DNA from 2 places in the Paenibacillus sp. J31R98 genome. Region 2 is predicted to be linked to the other one. Evidence: a T-box and tRNA genes for the amino acid it is inferred to sense, from the RefSeq annotation. Region 2 holds a T-box; the other holds one or more tRNA genes.

Region 1 (9,870 bases), on a different contig from region 2:
TCCACCATGGAGCACGAATGAAGATATCTCTTAATTTGCTGCTTTCCGTTGGAGCAACCGGACTCAGATAAGGGACTCCGAACGACTCCAGATTCGTTAAATGAATAAGCAGGAATAAGGTCGCCATCGTAATACCGTACAATCCGAAGAAGCCCGAGCAGATGAGCATCGGAAACCGAAGCATGCGAAATGCGATGCCCATGTTGTACCTCGGCGTAGTAAGCGATGCGATTCCGGTTACCGACACAACAATCACCATGGGGGCGCCTACGATACCCGCCTGTACGGCTGCTTGTCCGATGACGATCGCTCCGACAATGCTGATGGCCGAACCCGTCTGACGAGGCATTCGTATACCTGCTTCGCGCAAGCCCTCGAACAGAAACTCCATTAACAGCGCTTCGATCACAGCCGGAAAAGGAACCCCTTCGCGAGCAGAGGCGATGCTGAGCAGCAAATTTGTCGGGATTAGCTGAGGATGAAACGTCGTTATGGCCACATAGATCGAAGGCAGGAATAGAGATGTGAAAACCAAGAGCATACGCAGCCAGCGGGTTAGGGACGCATAGATGAAACGTTCATAGTAATCATCGGCCGACTGGAATGCAGTCCATAATGTACAAGGGGCGATAAGGACAAGTGGCGTGCCGTCGACGAATATGGCGACTTTCCGCTCTGCAAGGCTTGAGGCAACGATATCCGGACGCTCGGTCTTCTGAACCTGCGGGAACAACGTAAACGGATGATCTTCGATAAACTCCTCAATCACATTGCCGCTAAGTACCGTTTCAACCTGAATCTTGCGAATGCGCCCTCGCACCTCGTCAATGACCGATTCATTCACCAGTCCGTCGATGTAGGCGATGACAATCATCGTCCTCGATAGAGTGCCGATGGTGATGGACTCCATCTTTAAATCCGTACTCTGAATCTTCCTGCGAACGAGAGCAGTATTCACATTCAAGCTTTCGGTGAATCCTTCGCGTGGACCCTGTATCGTAACTTCAGTGGAGGGCTCTTCGACGGTTCGATGCTCGAAGCTCCGCAAGTCAGCGATGACAGCTTGCTCATATCCATCAAATAGCAGGGCTGCACAGCCAGACAAGATATCTCGTTCGAGATCGATTATGCTTTCCGCTACTTGAATACTTGCAACGGGGAACAGCTGCTCCAGAATATGGTCAAACGTGATGCGTTCATCCCGTTCATGGGAAGTAGATCCGAACATCCATGGCTTTAATAAGACGTTATCGAGCGCTGAGGCATCTACCAAACCATCTATATAGATAAGAAGCGCCCCAAGCTCGCCGAACATTTGTACACGACGAAAGACAATATCATAGCTATTCTTGAATTTATTTTTGAGCAGGAGTTCATTCTTCTGCAACGATGGGCTGAGCTGTTCTGTAGTCGTGGACAAAAGGATGACTTCCTCCTTTAGAAAGAATTAACAGTTAGGTTTCCTCGTTTGTGTTGGATTTATCCTGAATTGCAGTTAAAGGAAAGCATAAAGAGGCTTCCCCTAAGTTTTAATCGAACTTGTGGGAAGCCTCGTAGTGGGGTACACAATCACTCGCAAGCGAGCCCGTCATGATCTCGGTCGAGGTTACTGCTATAACCCGGCTGGCCTTGACGAAGCGGAGCTTTGCCAGCTGCTCTTACGGCAGCGCAGTTTTTGTAAAACACATTGCTAGGTTTAGTAGCTGGTTTCGGTGTCGTTGTTGGTTTTGGCGTCGGCTTCGGAATCGGTTTTGCCGGAGAAGAGGTAACCGTATTCGTATCTATAATAATCAGTACACGTGTACCGTCAGGGAAACTATGCATGCGATTGCCAACCCATGAGCCTGCACCGCGATTGTCCGAAGACTTGACGTATGCAATATCCGCTCCGGTTCCACCTTCGGTACACATTGCCATTGGGAATTCATCGCGATCGTAGCCGTCCTTCGTGGGGATGCCGCTGAGTGACTCTTCCCGGTTATGATCAGCTCCTCCTCGATCAATGGTGCAGATTGGAGATTCACCTCGACTCAATGCACTTTTGATATGAGCCGAAGTTTGGGGATAACGGGCCGCTGGGAAGTAGATGACCTTACTATGAGCTTGGTTATTAATGTATACCGCTCTTATTGTGGCATCCCAGGTCACGTATTGCTTAAGGAGTTCACCTGCTGCTCGTACAGGTACATACGTAGTGCTATTGATTACTTTTGGCGTGGTGCTCGCTTGTTTCCCGTTTACAATTAATTTTAAAGCATGATTCGTGGACTTCGGGTTCGACTGATTCTTATCATTAATGTAGACGGTTTTCGTCGCTGCTTCCCAGGACACAGTCTTCTTGAGTAATTCACCTGCGGCTCGTACGGGAACAAAGGTAGCGCCGCTGATTATCTTCGGGGACGTCGTGGCTTGATTACCATTCACGAATAATCGAATCGCCGTACTCGTCGCCTGCATAATTAGGGGCTGATCCACAGTTTCGATAATCCGCTTCGTTGAGACCGAATTTGGCTGACTGATGTGATTAGGTGCTTCTTGTGACTTGTGCAGACAACCGCTCAATGCAGTGGACATTGCCGCTAGAAGGATGATTTTCATTAGCATGGTTGGAATAGCACTCCTTTGACTATCGTTGCAAGCATAGCCTTCTCATGCCAAGAATCGATTATGTTAGGTTTACTTGGAAGATTAGTCCCAATACTGATTCAAATTTCCAGAAAGGGACAACGGGTGCGAAAGCTCGATAGACTAAGATTTGATATGGGCGTATATAATCCAGTATGCTGCGGCGGAAAAGCTGCCAAACGAGGAGCGATCGATCGTATGAATATAGCTGAGCTGAAGAGATTTATTCTTTCCATAGAGATTAAAGCTTTGGAGAAAGCGATCGTTGATGGCGAGAGTATGAGTGTATTCTCCAATCTGATCCGAGATCGGATCGATAGCCTGAAGCAGGAAGTGATGTGGATTCAACAGTCTGACGATGGTGAGCAGATATCACAGCCTAAATTGACTGATCTGGAAATCCGGCGAGCAGTCGCTGACGACGTTTGGGCGTTACGCGATGTCTATCGCCGAGCATCGCTGACAAACGTAGCCGACCACGACCTAATCGCCGCCCATCCCGAGTGGCTTGTGTGGGATGACGCGTTGCTGCCGTTTGTGCATGTTGCTGTTGCCGGGGCGCGAGTTGTTGGCTTCGCAACAGCTCGTCCGGTCGATGACTTCCTCGAGCTAGAGGATTTGTTTACTGATCCTGAGTGTATGCGCCAAGGTGTTGCAAGTGCGTTAATCGCCGATATTGCGAATCTCGGATTGCGTATCGAGGTGTCCGCCAATCATGCGAGAGCATTCTATGAATCAGCGGGATTCGTCGTTATTGGAACAGTGGGCTCCATTGGCGGACCCTTGCTGCGAATGCATCGTGATGTTTCTGATGGTTCGGGTGCAAGGCCGAAATAATTATTTTCCTCTACAGGAATTTTGACAATGAAATGGAATGTTTCAATGACAAGATCAATTCCTAGAGAGGGATACTAACCATGGGAGCAAATAAAGGAAGCTCAGATTCGCGCTGGTCTGTCATTATCGCTTATGCCGCACTTGCGGCTGTCACGCAGATGCTATGGGTCACGTTTACCCCTGTCACGACCGATACTGCTGATCATTGGGGCGTCTCTGTCGATGCCGTGGGATGGTTATCTCTCGTTTTTCCTCTAATTTATGTCCTGTTATCTATACCGTTTGGTTTCGCGGCAGATCGTAGTTTCCGAGGCGCGCTAGCTTGGGGAGCGGGACTTACCGTGGTTGGGGCGTTAATTCGGGTTGTGCCCGGATATGACTATTCACTGGTCGGACAGATCGCGATTGCGGCAGGGCAGCCCTTAGTGCTGAATGCGGTTAACAAAATGGCTACGCTCTATGCGGCACCAGCGAAGCGTCCGATAGCAATTGCTACCGGCACGGCGAGTCTGTTCGTCGGCGTTATGATCTCCAACGTGACGGTGCCTTTCCTGATGGAATGGGGCGGACTTCCTGCCGTACTTTGGACACAGGCTCTGATTAGTGCATTCGCTTGTGTGGCGCTGCTGCTTGCGCTTCGGCATTCACCTCTCTATGTGGTGGCGGCGGGGGATGAAGCACCCGCAACTATGCTTTGCACGATTAGGGAGATTTGGACGCAGCGGTGGGTACGCTTGTTTAGCCTGCTTCTGTTTGCTGGCTTTGGGATTTTCATTACGCTGGCGACATGGCTTGAAGTGCTCGCAGATGCAATCGGGTTCAACTCGGTGCAGGTCGGAACGGGGCTAGGGCTCATGACTGCGGCTGGCATTATCGGTGCAGCGATCCTGCCGGACTTCGCCATGCGCGGGTATCGGGCAAGGCGTATCCTCGCGCTATCGCTCGCGGTTAGCATCGTGCTGCTCGTATTCCTCGCGACAGGCTTGCCAACCTGGTTGTTTATGACTCTGCTTCCATTGGCAGGGTTGCTTCTACTGGCTGACTTGCCCATTGTCCTGTCATTCGCAGAGGCCAAAGCAGAACCGCGAACTGCTGGCGCAGTAACGGGATTGCTGCTGCTGTTCGGTAATTTGGGCGGCATCGTATTGTCGCTGCTCGTGCAGCTGCTTCTGGATGAGAGGGTGCTAGCTATCGGCGCGCTCGTGGTGGTCACGGTTATTATTATGCCGTTTGCTCTTCGATTTCCCGGGCTTCCGGGAAGGACGTTGCCTTCGGAGACAGATGAGTATGGGGTGAAGGGCTGATTAATAGAGGGAATATAAATATGGTATAAACATCCATATTGGAATCAGGAAGGTCGACAGTGAACTTTATAAAACTTAATAGATATTATCAATCTGAGGCTCGACAGCTACCGCTGTCGGGCTTTTTTTGCACTTATTGATACCTAAAGGGCAGTTTTGTTGTGGTATTTAAAATCAAAGTCTCAGTAGAAGTGTTCATATATATGCAGATCCATGTCTTTCATATACAATAAGAACCAGTGTTCTATTTTTGAGGTCTAGCCAAGATCAAAGGGAGATTTCGCACATGAATAATAAGAAAAAAAACATGAAATTAGAGAGCCCTAAAATATTTCTAAGTGAACTACCTGTAGTTAAGCTGCTTGAAATACAATCCAATGATTTTTTCGAAATGGGAATGATTACCGACTGTGTGGTTGAAAATCAAGAGGCTAATAAAGTTACTTTTGATAAAGTCATCTTTAAAAATGTAACATTTACAGAAACAACCTTAACAGGAGTTGAACTTACAGATGTTATATTTGAAAAATGTGATCTGTCTAATGTGAATTTTAGCGATGCCATCATCCATAGAACAGAATTCAAGGAATGTAAAATGATTGGCATTAATTTAGCAAGTGTAACACTTAGGAATGTTTTATTTGATAGTTGTATAGCCGACTATGCAACATTTAGATTTGCAAACACAAAGCAAGTTATTATACAAGATAGTTTTCTGTGCAAAACGGATTTTAGTTCTTCTAAATTACAAAAAATTGAGTTGTATCGTACCAATATAGATCAGGCTCAATTTTCAGGTACAGAGTTAAACGGAATTGATTTAAGTGATTGTGAGTTTAATGGATTAGGTGTGGATGTGAATCATTTGCAAGGTTGCACTATTTCTCGTGAACAAGCTTATATATTTGCAAAAATATTTGGACTCATTGTTAAAGAATGAGTTATAAAATAATCAGAAATTGCTTATTAGGACTACAAGGGGAACAACAAAGAGCGGCATATTCGAATTGGAACACGGTGAAGAATTTATTGAAGAGATCGTTTGACTATGGACTAAAGATTGCACCTGACCTAGTTAAGTTGACAGATGCGTACTACAAAGCAAAAGCGTAAAAAAAAGAAGCCTCAGGATAACCCCTGACGGCTCTTTTTTATGGATGTTTTCGATTTGTTTTTACTCGCATAGCTTAAAAATCAGTCAACTTCGAGGCGGCAATAAGTTATTCCAGAAGTCTGAAATCCGTTGCTCACTTCTAATTACAGCATCAGGAGAATACTGCTCACGATAAAGTCTTTCAAGGTCTAATTTTGCAATGTAGTATTTACCCTTAATTTTTTGGTGGGGAATCATATTGTGACGGCAGAAAGTACGTACATTTTCCACATTATCACCTAGATATTCAGCGGCTTCATTAGCCGTGAAATAGAGCTTCATGACATTACTTTCATTCAACGTTTGGATGCACCTTTCTGCGAGCAATAAAAGATTTGCAACAAATTTGCAACAAGCCCTCTAAAAAGCCGCTGTACTATTACTTTAAAAAACCCTGTATCAAAAGAAAAACTCCAGCATTTCTGCGGAGTTTCGACGTTTAAATTATGGTGATCTGGACAGGGTTCGAACCTGTGACCCCTACCCTGTCAAGATAGTGCTCTCCCAGCTGAGCTACCAGATCATGTGAAGTACTTCGTTAGTGACAAGTAATAATATAGCAAACGCCAAAAAAGATGTCAACCACTTTTCACAAAAAATTAGTCTAAATCGACAGAGGGCCGCATAAGGTGTACCCAAGAGGTTATCCTTGGGGAGGCGGATTGTCTAGTGGCGGAAGCTGCTCATTTATTTATATGGTTGGTTGGTTTGTTTGGTATCGTCGGTGCGGTTTGCTTATGTGTAGCCAAGATGGTCATCAATGATACGATGGCCTACGATGAAGCCTTTGTATGGAAGAGGAAGCTGCCTCCAGAAGCGAAAGCAACCAGACGGTAAATGAGGAAATGTTTGCTGAGTTAGCTTCACGGGTATACTAATCCCATCTCACCTTTCGGGAGTGGTATACGTGAAGACAATCTTGCTGTGCAGCACCGTTCTAATCCTGTTCGTGTGCACAGGTTGCTTGAACAAACAGTCAGAAATCGTCATGCCGAGTTCGACCTCTGTTTTTAGCGACGTTTATGATTCATCCGATAAAGGAAGAGTAATTGGGCCTCCGTCAGGCAGAATAGAAACGGGCCGAATGAAGCCTCCATTACGTGAAGATAACACGCCTTAATATCCGGCGATGCTCGAACAGGGCATCCCGGATTTTTTTATTGTATCCGCTGCATACAGCAGCTCCGCATAATTAAGCGCCTAATTAGCCATCCTACAAGAATATCTTGCCAAAAAGGAGGAATCCCCATGTACATGAGAATGCCGGAGCAATCCGGAGAAGCAGCTGGCGAGCAGCGAGAGACAATCGTTGCGGTGCAGAAGAATGGCGATGGTGATCTCACCTCGTTCCAAACATCTGCAGGACGTGTGTTGAATTATGAGGAGGCACTTGCGGAAGCAGAGAGCGGCGCGATTGCCGGCGTAAACACGTTCAAAGGCAAAGATGGCGATACGTATATCCGAGGCAATGCCGACGGTGACCCATCGAATAACCTCGATCAACTGCCAAACTTCTAAAATAAGCGATAATAAGAAAAGCCCGCTCATCAGCGGGCTTTTTGCTATTCTCACAATGTATAGCGAACATGCTGTTCGACGAAGCGCATCATACCAGCTTTGTCCTCGTAGTCAGGCTTAATATCTTCATAGTGCATGAGCCAGACCCGTTCTTTAATATGAACTGGAAGCGAAGAGAGTTCATCTAATGTCGTATGAACGACACCTGGCGGCCGCAGTTGGCAATCATGGAAGATCGTCTTACAGCCTCGATCAACAAGCTGTTGCAGCAGCTCGGGGTTGAACTTCAGATCGGCTGAGTAGAAGAACGACTCGTTAATGAAGTAAGAATAGCTGATTTTGTTCGGGATATGGTCGGTTTGAATCGGCTCGACAGCAAAGCCTGGCAGAAGCTCATTGTTGATTCCAGGTACTATCGGTCTCACTTCAAAATACTCATCAAGCGACCCGCCCTCATCCTGCAGCAGTCCGCCCTTCAATGAACTTTCCCAGAGCGGCGTTACAAGCGCCTCAGGTATGAACAACAGCGGTTTTCTCTTATAAATAAACTTCATCTGGAAAGCCAGCTCTTCCAAGCCGCCGATATGGTCAGCATGGATATGGCTTATGAGAATCGCATCAATGTCATTGATTGATTTGCCCAGCTTGTGCATAGACAACAACGCCGTGTTGCCGCAATCAAGCAGAAGGGTATGCTGCTCCGTATAGATCAGCGCATTGGTGTTGAAGTACAACTTCGCAAACGCATTGCCCGTGCCGAGCATTTGGATATCCAAGAGGTTGTCCTCCTATATGCGGGTAGGTTACTTACAAATTTATCACTTCTTTATGAAAATGGAAAGGAAAACCTTGGTCAAGCACATAGGCGTATCCGCCCACATACGATGGCTATGAACGGATTGTTAAGATGGGCAGGTGCGGATAACATGGCCGGTAAAGGAAAAGCATCAAAGAAGAAGAAGAAAAGCGCTTCGGACCGCAAACAAACGGTACTGAAGCTCGTCTTGTCTGACACATGCAGCGTGTGCAAAACGCCATGTGCGAGAGGGATGCGCTACTACGAGAGCATGAAGCAGCCAGGTGCTGTGGGCAAGGGTGTACCCTGCATTTTGACTCGGACGTACGTATAGGGAGCGGGGGAATAGCCCCCCTGATTATTTCCCGGGCAAGCGCAGTTTTCGCCATAGTTTGACAAGATATGGTAAGGAAAAAATGTTTTCAATTGGCGCAACTTTGGACGACTTGGTGAGTATAACCATACATCCAGATTAACGGACGGAGGGTTTGCAGCCATGAAGTTCAGAAGGCTTCTCATTATGACGCTTGTCCTGTCGCTGTGGGGAGGAACGATGCTCTTTGCGGATTCGGTTTCTCAGAAAGTGCGTGTTATCGTGAATGGCAGCGAGCTTGACGATGCGGGTATTTTCACAGATGGCAAGACTTATTTATCGGCAAGGCAAGTTGCGAGCACGCTTCAAGCGCTCGTCAATTGGGATGACAACGCGAAGAAGGTAACGATCTATAAGCCGAACGTTCATATGTTCCTATTCCAGGACTCGAACATCTTCGGCAACGTAACGAAGGGCAACAAAATTACGTTTAAAGTATTCGCTCAGATCGATAACTTAATGACAGACATCTCAGCAGTGAAGGTGACCATTGCAGATCCAGGGGGCGATGAGCAGACGATTCAATCGAAGAGCGTCTCTGTCGACAAGGATAACTTCTGGTACCGGACGGACGACTATACCTATACGTTCGATAAAGCAGGCAAGTATACGATTCACTTCTATATGAAATTAGCCGGCACCGACGATTGGAAGGTTGTCTCAGAGAAAACGATCACAGCCAAATAATACGAAATGATCAAAAGCGCTGCAGCCTCTAAGGTTTGCGGCGCTTTCGTTTGACCCTGAGGATGCTTACATGTTACGATACGAAATGAATAAATCAAGAATGGAAATGAGGTTACTTTCAATGAGCGATCACGTACATGATGAGAATTGCAACCATGATCATGACCACGAAGAGCACGTATTCCTAGTCACTGACGAGGAAGGCGTCGAGCGTGAAATGGTGATGGTATTTACGTTTGAATCCGAAGACCAAGTATACTCCGTATTGTTGGACCGCAACGATCCGGAGGCTGACGGAATTATTTTCCGTATTGAAGAAGAAGACGGCGAAGCATTCCTTGTTGGTATCGAAGACGATACCGAGTGGGAGCGCGTAACGAAGCTATACGAAGAAATCGCGCAGCGCGAGAACGAACAAGCGTAAGTATAGCATGAACAAAGAAACTCCGAAGCCCTAGCGGCCTCGGAGTTTTCTTATTTGCGCGGATTATAGTAAATGGTGCGTCCGTTAAACATTTTTAATTCGGCCCCCAGATGCTTGGCAAAATATTTGCACAGCTCATTAGCCTTCGACTTG
Region 2 (9,870 bases):
CAAGCATGTAATGACCGTCGCCATCGCGTTGTACACATTGTGGCGCCCTGGAACGGACAGCTCAATGCGGCCAAGCAGTTGGCCATGACGATTCATATCAAACGATGCTTTGCGATCGCCAAGCGTAATGTTGGTCGCACGGTATACCGCCTCATGGTCAATACCGTACGTAAGTACGCCTTCATGCCCAAGAGGACCTGCAATAAGCTCAGGAAGCATGCCCTGCATATTCTCATCGTCCGCACAGACGATTGCTTTGCCGTCTTGCTTCACTTGGCTTAGAAACTGCACGTAAGCCTCTTTTAATTTATTGAAATCACCGTCGTAGTTTTCGAGATGATCAGGTTCGATATTCGTCACGATGGCAATTGCAGGATGGTACTGCAGGAACGAGCCGTCGCTCTCATCTGCTTCCGCAACGACATAATCGCCTTTTCCGGCCTTGGCGTTCGTGCCAACATTGACGATCTCACCGCCAATGATATAAGTCGGATCAAGCTGGCAAGTTTCCATGACCAGAGCGATCATTGAGGATGTCGTTGTTTTGCCGTGCGCGCCAGCGACAGCGACACCTTTGCCGTAATTCATCAATCTTGCAAGCATTTGAGCGCGGTGAAGAATCGGAATATTCAAATCTTCCGCCGCTTTGCGTTCGACATTATCACGGGATAACGCCGTCGAGTATACGACCAAGTCCGCCCCTTTGACATGCTCCGGCTCATGACCGATGTAAATACGCGCCCCCTTGGCAGCAAGCTTCTCCGTAAGCTCTTGCCGGGCAACGTCCGAGCCGGTCACTTTATAGCCCATCTCCAGCATAACGCGCGCGATCGCGCTCATGCCGTAACCGCCAATACCGATGAAATGAACGTGTTCTGCTGTGTTCAAAGACGGTTCACCAACCTTTTTCAGAATCCTTATTGTAGAGCAATTGGGAGCGGACGTCTGCAATTAAGTAGAGCGTTCCGGAAACGACCGCCAAATCAGCATTACGTGTTAAACCTTGCAGTCTTTCAAGCGCCTGCTTCCAATCCGGTTCAACGATGAGCTCGAAAGGACGGTCCACTGATTCACGAATCTCGCTGACGAGCTCAGCCAGTTCCGCAGCAGGCAGCGCCTTGCGGAAATTAGGCTCAGTCACGATAAGCGTATCCACTAGAGGTAGTATATGCTTGAGCGTGTCACGATGATTCTTATTCGATAGCATCCCCATCATGAGATGCAAACGCTCGTACGAATACGTATCTCGTAGCGCCGCCGCTAATGTTTCAGCACCCTCTGGATTATGAGCGCCGTCGATCAGCAGCCTCGGGGACTGCTGGACCATCTCGAGGCGTCCCGGCCAAGCTGCTGTGCGAAGCCCAACACGCAGATCTTCATCCTCAATGATAGCTGCGTAATACTGCCGCATGACTTCGAGCGTCATGACGGCAACTGCCGCATTGGTCCGTTGATGTGCGCCATTCAGTGTAATCGTCAGCGGTTCAAGCGAACGGAACATCCCGTCAAAACGGAACGATTGCTCATTCTCCGCTACTTGAAGCGCTGTTTCATGAAACTTTTCTCCCAATAGATAAAGCGAGCTGCGTTTCTCCTTCGCCGTCGAAGTAACAACGGCTACCGCTTCCGGCTGCGTCACTGCACTGACAACCGGAACGCCAGCCTTAATGATACCCGCCTTCTCAGTTGCCACAGCTTCAAGCGTATCGCCAAGAATATCCATATGATCATGACCAACATTCGTAATAACCGATACAATCGGTGTCACGATATTCGTCACATCCATACGCCCTCCAAGCCCAGTTTCCCACACGACAAAATCAGGGTATGCCACAGTGCCGTAATACAAAATCGCCAGCGCCGTCGAAACTTCAAACATCGTAGGCGAGCCAAGCTCGGTCTGCGCAATCGCTTCGACATGCGGCTTCAGCTTGTTCGCAAGCATGAGCAGCGTCTCTTCGGGAATGTCCGTATCGTTGTACTTGAAACGATTCGTAAAACTCGTTATGTAAGGAGACGTGAACGTCCCCACATCATAGCCGCAGCGCAGCAGCACACTAGTCAGATAGGCGCAAACCGAGCCTTTGCCATTCGTGCCCGCTACATGAATAAATTTAAGCCGGCGCTCCGGGTGATTGAATATTTCCATCAGCTTCAGAATTCGCTCCATGCCTGGGCGAATGCCGAACGGGACGAGGCCTACAATCCAATCTCTTGCTTCCTCATAGCTAGCAAGCGGTGCCGGTAACTGTTGTTCAGTCATTATGATTTCCTTCTTCCTTCTGCAGCGAAATGCTGCGAATTGAAAAAGCCTAGAAGGGCTGTACTAGCCCTTCAGCTCCTCAATGCGCGCAAGCACTTTCTCGCGTTTCTCCGCATAGTCAGCCATTTTCGCGCGTTCTTCCTCAATGACCTTCGCCGGCGCTTTCGCAACGAAGCCAACATTACCAAGCTTCTTCTCTACGCGCTCAACTTCGCTAGTCAAATTCGCAACCTCTTTGTTCAAGCGGGCAATTTCTTGCTCGATGTCGATAAGGCCTGCCAGCGGCAAGTACATCTGAGCGCCTGTAACGATTGCAGTCATCGCTTTATCCGGAGACGCGAGATCTTCGCTGATCTCAAGCTTCGACGTGCCGCAGAAGCGGACAATGAACTCTTCATTGCGTTTCAGGATGGCAGCAATGCTATCGCTCGACGGCTTCACGAGCAGCTCGACTTTTTTGCTCATCGGTACATTAACCTCAGCACGGATATTTCGAACCGCGCGGATCATATCCATCAGAAGCTCCATCTCCGCAACAGCCTCCGGCGCTTCCAGCGCTGAATCGTAAACCGGCCACGGAGCAAGTGTGATCGTCTCGCCTTCATGCGGCAAGTGTTGCCATATTTCCTCACTGATAAACGGCATGAACGGGTGAATGAGACGCTGAGTACGATCCAGTACGTATGCAAGTACGGATTGCGTCGCGCGCTTCGCTTCCGCATCTTGTCCGTTCAGGTTCAGCTTCGCGAATTCGATATACCAGTCGCACAGATCATCCCAGATAAAGTTGTACAACACACGGCCGGTTTCGCCAAAATCATAGCTGTCAATCAGACGCGTTACGTCTGCAACCGCAGCATTCAGACGGTGAAGAATCCAGCGATCTGCCGTACCCAGCTTCACATTGATGTCAATGTCAGCTGCTGTTACGCCTTCAAGGTTCATGAGTGCGAAGCGCGAAGCGTTCCAGATCTTGTTCGCGAAGTTGCGCGCTTGCTCAACGCGCTCCCAGCGGAAACGCAGATCCTGCCCCGGCGTGCTGCTCGTCGAAATCATGAATCGCATCGCATCAGCGCCGTAATTCTCGATCACTTCAAGCGGATCGACGCCGTTGCCGAGCGATTTGGACATTTTCTTGCCGTTCTCGTCTCGAACGAGGCCGTGCATGAGAACATCCTTGAACGGCATCTCACCTGTGAACTCAAGACCCGTGAAGATCATGCGGGCAACCCAGAAGTAGATGATATCATAACCCGTTACTAGAACATTCGTCGGGTAGTAGCGTTTTAGGTCGTCAGACTGTTCCGGCCAGCCAAGCGTCGAGAACGGCCAGAGCGCCGAGCTGAACCAAGTGTCGAGTACGTCTTCGTCTTGACGAAGTGACTCGTTGCCACATGCGCAGGATGTTGGCTCTTCGTGCGCAACATGCATCGCGCCGCAAGAGTCGCAGTACCAAGCCGGAATGCGGTGGCCCCACCACAATTGGCGGGAAATACACCAGTCGCGAACATTTTCGATCCATTGCAGATAGATTTTCTCGAAGCGATCCGGAACGAAGTTAACGCCTTTTCCGGCGTTCTGCGCTTCAATCGCAGCTTCGGCGAGCGGTTTCATCTCTACGAACCATTGCGTTGACAAATATGGCTCAACAACCGCGCCGCTGCGCTCGCTGTGACCAACTTGGTGAACGTGATCTTCGATCTTGATGCATACGCCGAGTTCTTGCAGATCTGCAACGATGCGCTTACGGCAGTCCGCACGGTCGATGCCGTTGTACGGGCCAGCTTCTGCATTCATCGTACCGCTCTCGTCCATCACAACAATCTGCGGCAGGTTGTGGCGAAGACCAACTTCGAAGTCGTTCGGGTCATGAGCTGGCGTAATCTTCACCGCGCCGGAACCGAATTCTTTCTCCACATATTCGTCAGCAATAATCGGAATCTCTCTGCCGATGATAGGCAGAACGATCAATTCGCCGATCAGGTGCTTGTAACGCTCATCTTCTGGATGTACAGCAACCGCTGTATCGCCGAGCATCGTCTCTGGACGGGTCGTCGCAACGGTAATAAAGCCAGATCCGTTCTTCAGCGGATATTGCAAGTGGTACAGATGGCCGTTCACTTCTTTATGCTCAACCTCGATATCGGACAATGCGGTGCGCGCAGCCGGATCCCAGTTAATGATTTTTTTGCCGCGGTAGATGAGGCCCTTCTCGTAGAGGCGAACGAATACTTCGCGTACCGCTGCGGACAGCCCTTCATCCAGTGTAAAACGTTCGCGCGAGTAGTCGAGCGAGAATCCCATCTTCGCCCATTGCTCACGGATCGTCTCATTGTAGAGCTCTTTCCATTCCCATACTTTATCGAGGAATTTCTCACGACCGAGGTCGTAACGGGATACGCCTTCCTCGCGTAGCTTCTGCTCAACCTTTGTCTGCGTCGCAATACCTGCATGGTCACTGCCTGGCAGCCACAGAGCGTCATAGCCTTGCATCCGCTTCGTACGGATCAGAATATCCTGCAGCGTAAAATCGAGCGCATGCCCGATATGCAGCATACCCGTTACGTTCGGAGGAGGAATTACAATCGTATACGCTTCTGCATCTGGACGCTTGCCAGCTTCAAAAAATTTGCCCTCCATCCAATACGGATACCATTTGGATTCGGCAGCCTTCGGATCATACGTCGTCGGCATCTCAGTCATTGCTTGTTTCTGTGACATCACTATTCCTCGCTTCCAATGTATTTCAAAAACGTAATAAACTGGTTAAACGCAAAAAAAACCTATCGCCCTTAATAGCAAAGGACGAAAGGTTCTAGCTTCCGCGGTACCACCTTTGTTCCGAACAAGCCAATAACGGCTTCATTCGACAACTTGATAACAGGTAACGGCTGCAGCCGGCTTGAACTAACGGTTAGCACCGTTTCATTCCAGCAACTCCGGGGCGACCTGTCGCAGTTCATTGCCTGCAGAACCTCTCAGCGTATTGGTTCCGCTCTCTGAAGGCATTCCTGTTACTCTTCCCCATCAACGTTATTATAATAAGAGTATAACCCTATTTTTTCTATCATACACGTTATTATTTGCCCGCGTCAATCCCACAGCCGCCCACACATCCAGAGTTTTGGGAACAACAGGAAAAAAGCCTCTTGAAAAGGTCTGATAGCAGTCCTCTTCGAAAGGCTTATTTGCATCCATGCGTGCATTATGGAATATATAGTACTTGGCCCTCGCTCACGCTCTGATCCGACAGCCGATTATAGAGTGCAATCTCGCGTGGCTGCAGCTGGTATCGACCTGCGATGACGTCAAGCGTCTCCTCGCGCTGCACGATACAGATACGAACCTTGCGGAAGGACTGATCCTCGCCGGAACGGCTGAAGAACAGGTTCTTCCATTCGATGTCATCTCCGCTCGACTTGCGCGCTTCCTTCGCTGCCTCTTCAGCCGATTGTTCCGCAGCCGCCCTTGCTTCCTGCTCCCTGCGGCTCGATTGCAGCAACGACCGGAAGCCGACGTTAGGCTGTGCAGCCTCCGCTTCTTCCTCAGCCGGCTTGCCCCCGACTGCGACTTTCAATTTACGCGCTGATTCCGCTTCGAAAGCCGAGATATCGCCAAATTGCTGCGCAGCCGGCGCATCTGCGTTAGCAGCGCCTTGCTGGCGTATCTTGGACTCGCGCTCTGCTGCATCAGCAAGAAACGGATTCTCCGCAGGAGGTCCAGCTAGAGCTGCCTCGATTGCTTCGTCCGACACTTCCGGCTCTGCTGCCTGAAGCGCTGCTTCTGCTTCCCGAGCTTCCGCATTGCGAGCTTCCGCTTCCAGCTGCCGCAGCCTCTCGATTGCAGCCGCGCGAGCGATCTCCTCTTGTTCGAAGGCCGCCTGCGCCGCTTGAGCCGCCGCATCACGATTGAACGCATCATTGTAGGCTTGCGGGTTGCTCGCTGTCTCCCAACCTTCGTTACGGATGGCCTGCGGCTCCGCATAACCTGTCTGCTGCTCGAACAATGATTCGTAATTCGGCACCTCTACCGGATCTCGCTTATGCACGACCGTAAAAGGCTCTTCCCGCTGCCACTCTTCCTGAGGGCTTGACTGGCCTAGCTCAATTCCTCTCAGCGACAGCACTCCCGTAATGTTGAGCGTTCGCGTTGACAGCAGGTCAACGTCGAAGTTATCAATCTCTACGGAGATGTCATCGAGCCGATGAATGCGATTCATAGGAAGCGTAATTTCGACAGGAATCCAGTGTTCCAATGACTGTTCAGCTAAAGGCTCATCCTGAGCGCGGTACACGCCGGTCAGGAGCAAATGTCCTTTTAACAACACCTGCTCGTCTTGCTGAACGATCCCGATACGAGGGACAAGCTCAATTTCTTCCAGCTCATCGATCGCCGCTACTTCATCAGGCAAATGAACCCGTTCATAAATGTCAAATCGTAAACCGTTTGACTGACTGGGCACGGTTGTCGTCCTCCTTTCCCCTCTCACCAAAGCTTGGTTACAGCTTTCTTCCCTATTTATCTATATGGCAAGGGCAGGGTAGGCATGACTACGATTTTCACAGTATTGCGTAGCGTTCGCGCACTTCTCGAAACCATTCAGGCTCATCCGCACGCACCGTCATATCTTCACCGCTCCACGGATGGACGAACGTCAATTGCTCGCCCCGCAGCGCTTGGTGGCGAAGCTTGGCATCGCTGCCGCCGTACAACGTATCGCCAACGAGCGGATGACCGAGATGGCTCATATGAACGCGAATTTGATGCGTTCTGCCGGTCTCTAGCCACAAGCGCACGAGGGTAGCGCGGCTATAGGAGGCGATTGTCTCGTAATGCGTGATCGCATGATCCCCGGCTGGGGACACGCGTCTGCGGGCACGATGATGGCGGTCTTTGCCAATCGGCGCATCAATTGTCCCTGCAGGCTTGCGAAGCACGCCTTGCACGAGGGCGACATATTGCCTTCCGATTGCCTTCTCGCGCATCGCCTCATCCAGGTGCAGCTGCGCCAGCTCATTGCGCGCATAGAGCACCGGTCCGGCTGTATCATCGTCCAGCCGATGGATATGCTTCGCAAGCTGAAGATCGCCCCGCTCGATTCCCGCGAGTGCGGCCTCCTCATCGAGCGTTCCGCGCTGGCCAGGCGCATTCGGATGAACCGGCATGCCAGCCGGCTTGTCCATGACGAGGCACCAGTCGTCTTGATAGAGAACTTGTGCGCGCACTTTGAAGGACCGCTCGGCAGCCGATTCCTCGCGCTGCTGCAGCGCCATCCGATATACCGCATCCTTCGCGGGATCAGCCGGAACAAAGGTGCGAAGCCGAATTGTGCCCCCGTCCATTTGGATGCCGCCAACCGAGAAGAGGCGATTCACATAACGCTCCGGAAACAAACCAAGGGCCAGCAGCCATTGCCGCACATGGTGCGGATGGCTCCCGGCCTCTATCTGCTGAACGGAAGCATGTGCTGCCCGGCTCGCCAGCGCGTCTGCTGACAAGCTGAGCCACTCCCCGTTACGTTCATATTTTAACAAGTTATGCTTATTATCCACGACTCTCAGCTCCTATTAGAGACGGCGAAGCGCCTCATCGTGTGCTTCAATCGTTGCATCAATTGCCGCTTCGTCATGCACGCCAGAGACGAACATGCCTTCGAACTGGGACGGAGCAATGCTTACGCCGAGATCCAGCATCGAGGCAAAATAGGCTCTGAACCGATCCAGATCTGCAGTCTTTGCCGTGTCGTAATTGATGACATGCTTCTCGGTGAAGAACGGGCAAACCATGGAGCCAACACGGTTAATCGTTGCAGGTACGCCGTGCTTCGCTGCATTCGCCTCGAAGCCGCGCTGCAAGCGAACGCTCAGCCGCTCAAGCTGCTCATAGGTTTGCGGTGTAAGAAGGCTCAGCGTTGTATAGCCAGCAGCCATCGCTAGCGGGTTGCCGGACAATGTGCCCGCTTGATAGATCGGGCCGCTCGGCGCCATCATCTCCATAATCTCACGTTTACCGCCGTATGCGCCGACTGGCAGACCGCCACCGATAACTTTGCCCAGGCAAGTCAGATCCGGTGTAATGCCGTACAAGCCTTGCGCGCAGTTGTAATGAACGCGGAAGCCTGTCATGACTTCGTCGAAGATAAGCAAGCTGCCATATTGCGTCGTAATGTCTCTCAGCCCTTGCAGGAAGCCAGGCAGCGGCGGAACAACGCCCATGTTGCCGGCAACCGGCTCCACGATAATACAAGCGAGCTGCTCGCCGTATTGCTCGAAAGCCAGCTTTACAGAATTCAGATCGTTATAAGGAACGGTAATCGTATGCGTCGCTACACTCTCTGGCACGCCAGGGCTATCTGGCAAGCCAAGCGTTGCTACGCCGGAGCCTGCCTTGATGAGCAAGCTGTCCGCATGACCGTGGTACGAGCCTTCGAATTTCAGAATCTTGCTGCGCTTCGTATAGCCGCGTGCAAGACGCAGTGCGCTCATCGTCGCTTCCGTGCCGGAGTTTACCATACGAACAACTTCAACGGATGGAACGCGATCGCAGACAAGCTCTGCCATCTGTGTCTCAAGCTCAGTCGGAGCGCCGAAGCTTGTCCCTTTCTCCGCTGTCTTCTTGATCACTTCAATAACCTCAGGATGAGCATGGCCCATAATGAGCGGTCCCCACGAGCCGACATAGTCGATATAGTTGTTGCCATCGATGTCGTATACGCGATAGCCTTCGCCGCGCTCCATATATACCGGCGTTAGTCCAACCGATTTGAAAGCGCGAACCGGAGAGTTAACGCCGCCTGGAATAACCGTCTTCGCTTTGGCGAAAGCAGCTTTGGAACGATCATCCGACCTTTTCTGACTCTTAACGTTCATTTGTGACACCTGCCTGTTAATTAGTGACAATCTTGTGGTACACTTCTGATGAGATCGTACAGGCCGCTTGACTCTAAAAAGCCTGGTAATTCAGATGGAGAGGCTGATTGCATTGATCGAACTATTGAAGAACGTACAGCTATTTGAAAGCTTGAGCGATGAACAGCTCCATCATATTTTGTCGATTGCCAATAAACAATCATTTCCTGCCGGAACCGTGCTGTTTCAGGAAAATGATCACGGTTCAGCTTTCTATATCCTGTTAAAAGGTTCTGTGAAAATTTATACGCGCAGTACTTCCGGTGAAGAAAAGGTGCTTTCTCTCATCCAATCCGGCGAAAGCTTCGGCGAATTGTCGCTTCTTGACGGCAGGCCTCGCTCGGCTTCCGCACAGACGCTAGAATCGACGACAATCCTCGTCATCGCTGGCAAAGCGTTCAATGACCTGCTCCGCAGTCAGTTTGAGATTACCCGTCAAATCATGGCTGAGCTATGCCGCAGACTGCGTGACACGAATCAGCATGTCTACGACCTAACCTTCGTTGATGCCCGCACCCGCGTGCTCAAGAACGTCATTCTTCTCGCGAACCGCCATGGCTCGCGTTCAGGTAACCTCATCACCATAAGAGTTGCGCTGAACTACGACGAGCTCGCCCAGATGGCTGGCGTCACGAAGCAAGCATTATCCCAGGTGCTTCGCGATCTCGAAGACCGCAATATCCTGAGGTTCGGCCTCAA

What was found. A T-box is a leader RNA that pairs with one kind of tRNA and senses whether it is charged. The one in region 2 lies ahead of AC0YNX_RS01275 (valine--tRNA ligase), so its partner is inferred to be a tRNA-Val.
Region 1: it encodes a tRNA-Val, which carries the amino acid that the T-box ahead of AC0YNX_RS01275 (valine--tRNA ligase) is inferred to sense. The anticodon was not compared.

The regions. Positions count from the first base shown of each region.
Region 1 is NZ_JBWDNO010000002.1:757,549-767,418, reverse strand. Features, by position in the region: gene AC0YNX_RS12175 (spore germination protein) at 1-1,420, opposite strand, end outside; gene AC0YNX_RS12170 (excalibur calcium-binding domain-containing protein) at 1,570-1,686, opposite strand; partial or broken gene AC0YNX_RS12165 (stalk domain-containing protein) at 1,783-2,457, opposite strand; gene AC0YNX_RS12160 (N-acetyltransferase family protein) at 2,824-3,462, shown strand; gene AC0YNX_RS12155 (MFS transporter) at 3,543-4,766, shown strand; gene AC0YNX_RS12150 (pentapeptide repeat-containing protein) at 5,053-5,706, shown strand; gene AC0YNX_RS12145 (helix-turn-helix domain-containing protein) at 5,965-6,219, opposite strand; tRNA gene AC0YNX_RS12140 (tRNA-Val) at 6,367-6,442, opposite strand; gene AC0YNX_RS12135 (hypothetical protein) at 6,589-6,756, shown strand; gene AC0YNX_RS12130 (DUF3892 domain-containing protein) at 7,168-7,437, shown strand; gene AC0YNX_RS12125 (MBL fold metallo-hydrolase) at 7,488-8,201, opposite strand; gene AC0YNX_RS12120 (hypothetical protein) at 8,322-8,567, shown strand; gene AC0YNX_RS12115 (stalk domain-containing protein) at 8,730-9,293, shown strand; gene AC0YNX_RS12110 (DUF1292 domain-containing protein) at 9,415-9,717, shown strand; gene AC0YNX_RS12105 (DUF1885 family protein) at 9,768-9,870, opposite strand, start outside.
Region 2 is NZ_JBWDNO010000001.1:295,679-305,548, reverse strand. Features, by position in the region: gene murC (UDP-N-acetylmuramate--L-alanine ligase) at 1-888, opposite strand, end outside; gene AC0YNX_RS01280 (bifunctional folylpolyglutamate synthase/dihydrofolate synthase) at 896-2,263, opposite strand; gene AC0YNX_RS01275 (valine--tRNA ligase) at 2,327-4,984, opposite strand; T-box leader at 5,062-5,303, opposite strand; gene AC0YNX_RS01270 (LysM peptidoglycan-binding domain-containing protein) at 5,469-6,725, opposite strand; gene AC0YNX_RS01265 (RluA family pseudouridine synthase) at 6,823-7,815, opposite strand; gene hemL (glutamate-1-semialdehyde 2,1-aminomutase) at 7,831-9,132, opposite strand; gene AC0YNX_RS01255 (Crp/Fnr family transcriptional regulator) at 9,245-9,870, shown strand, end outside.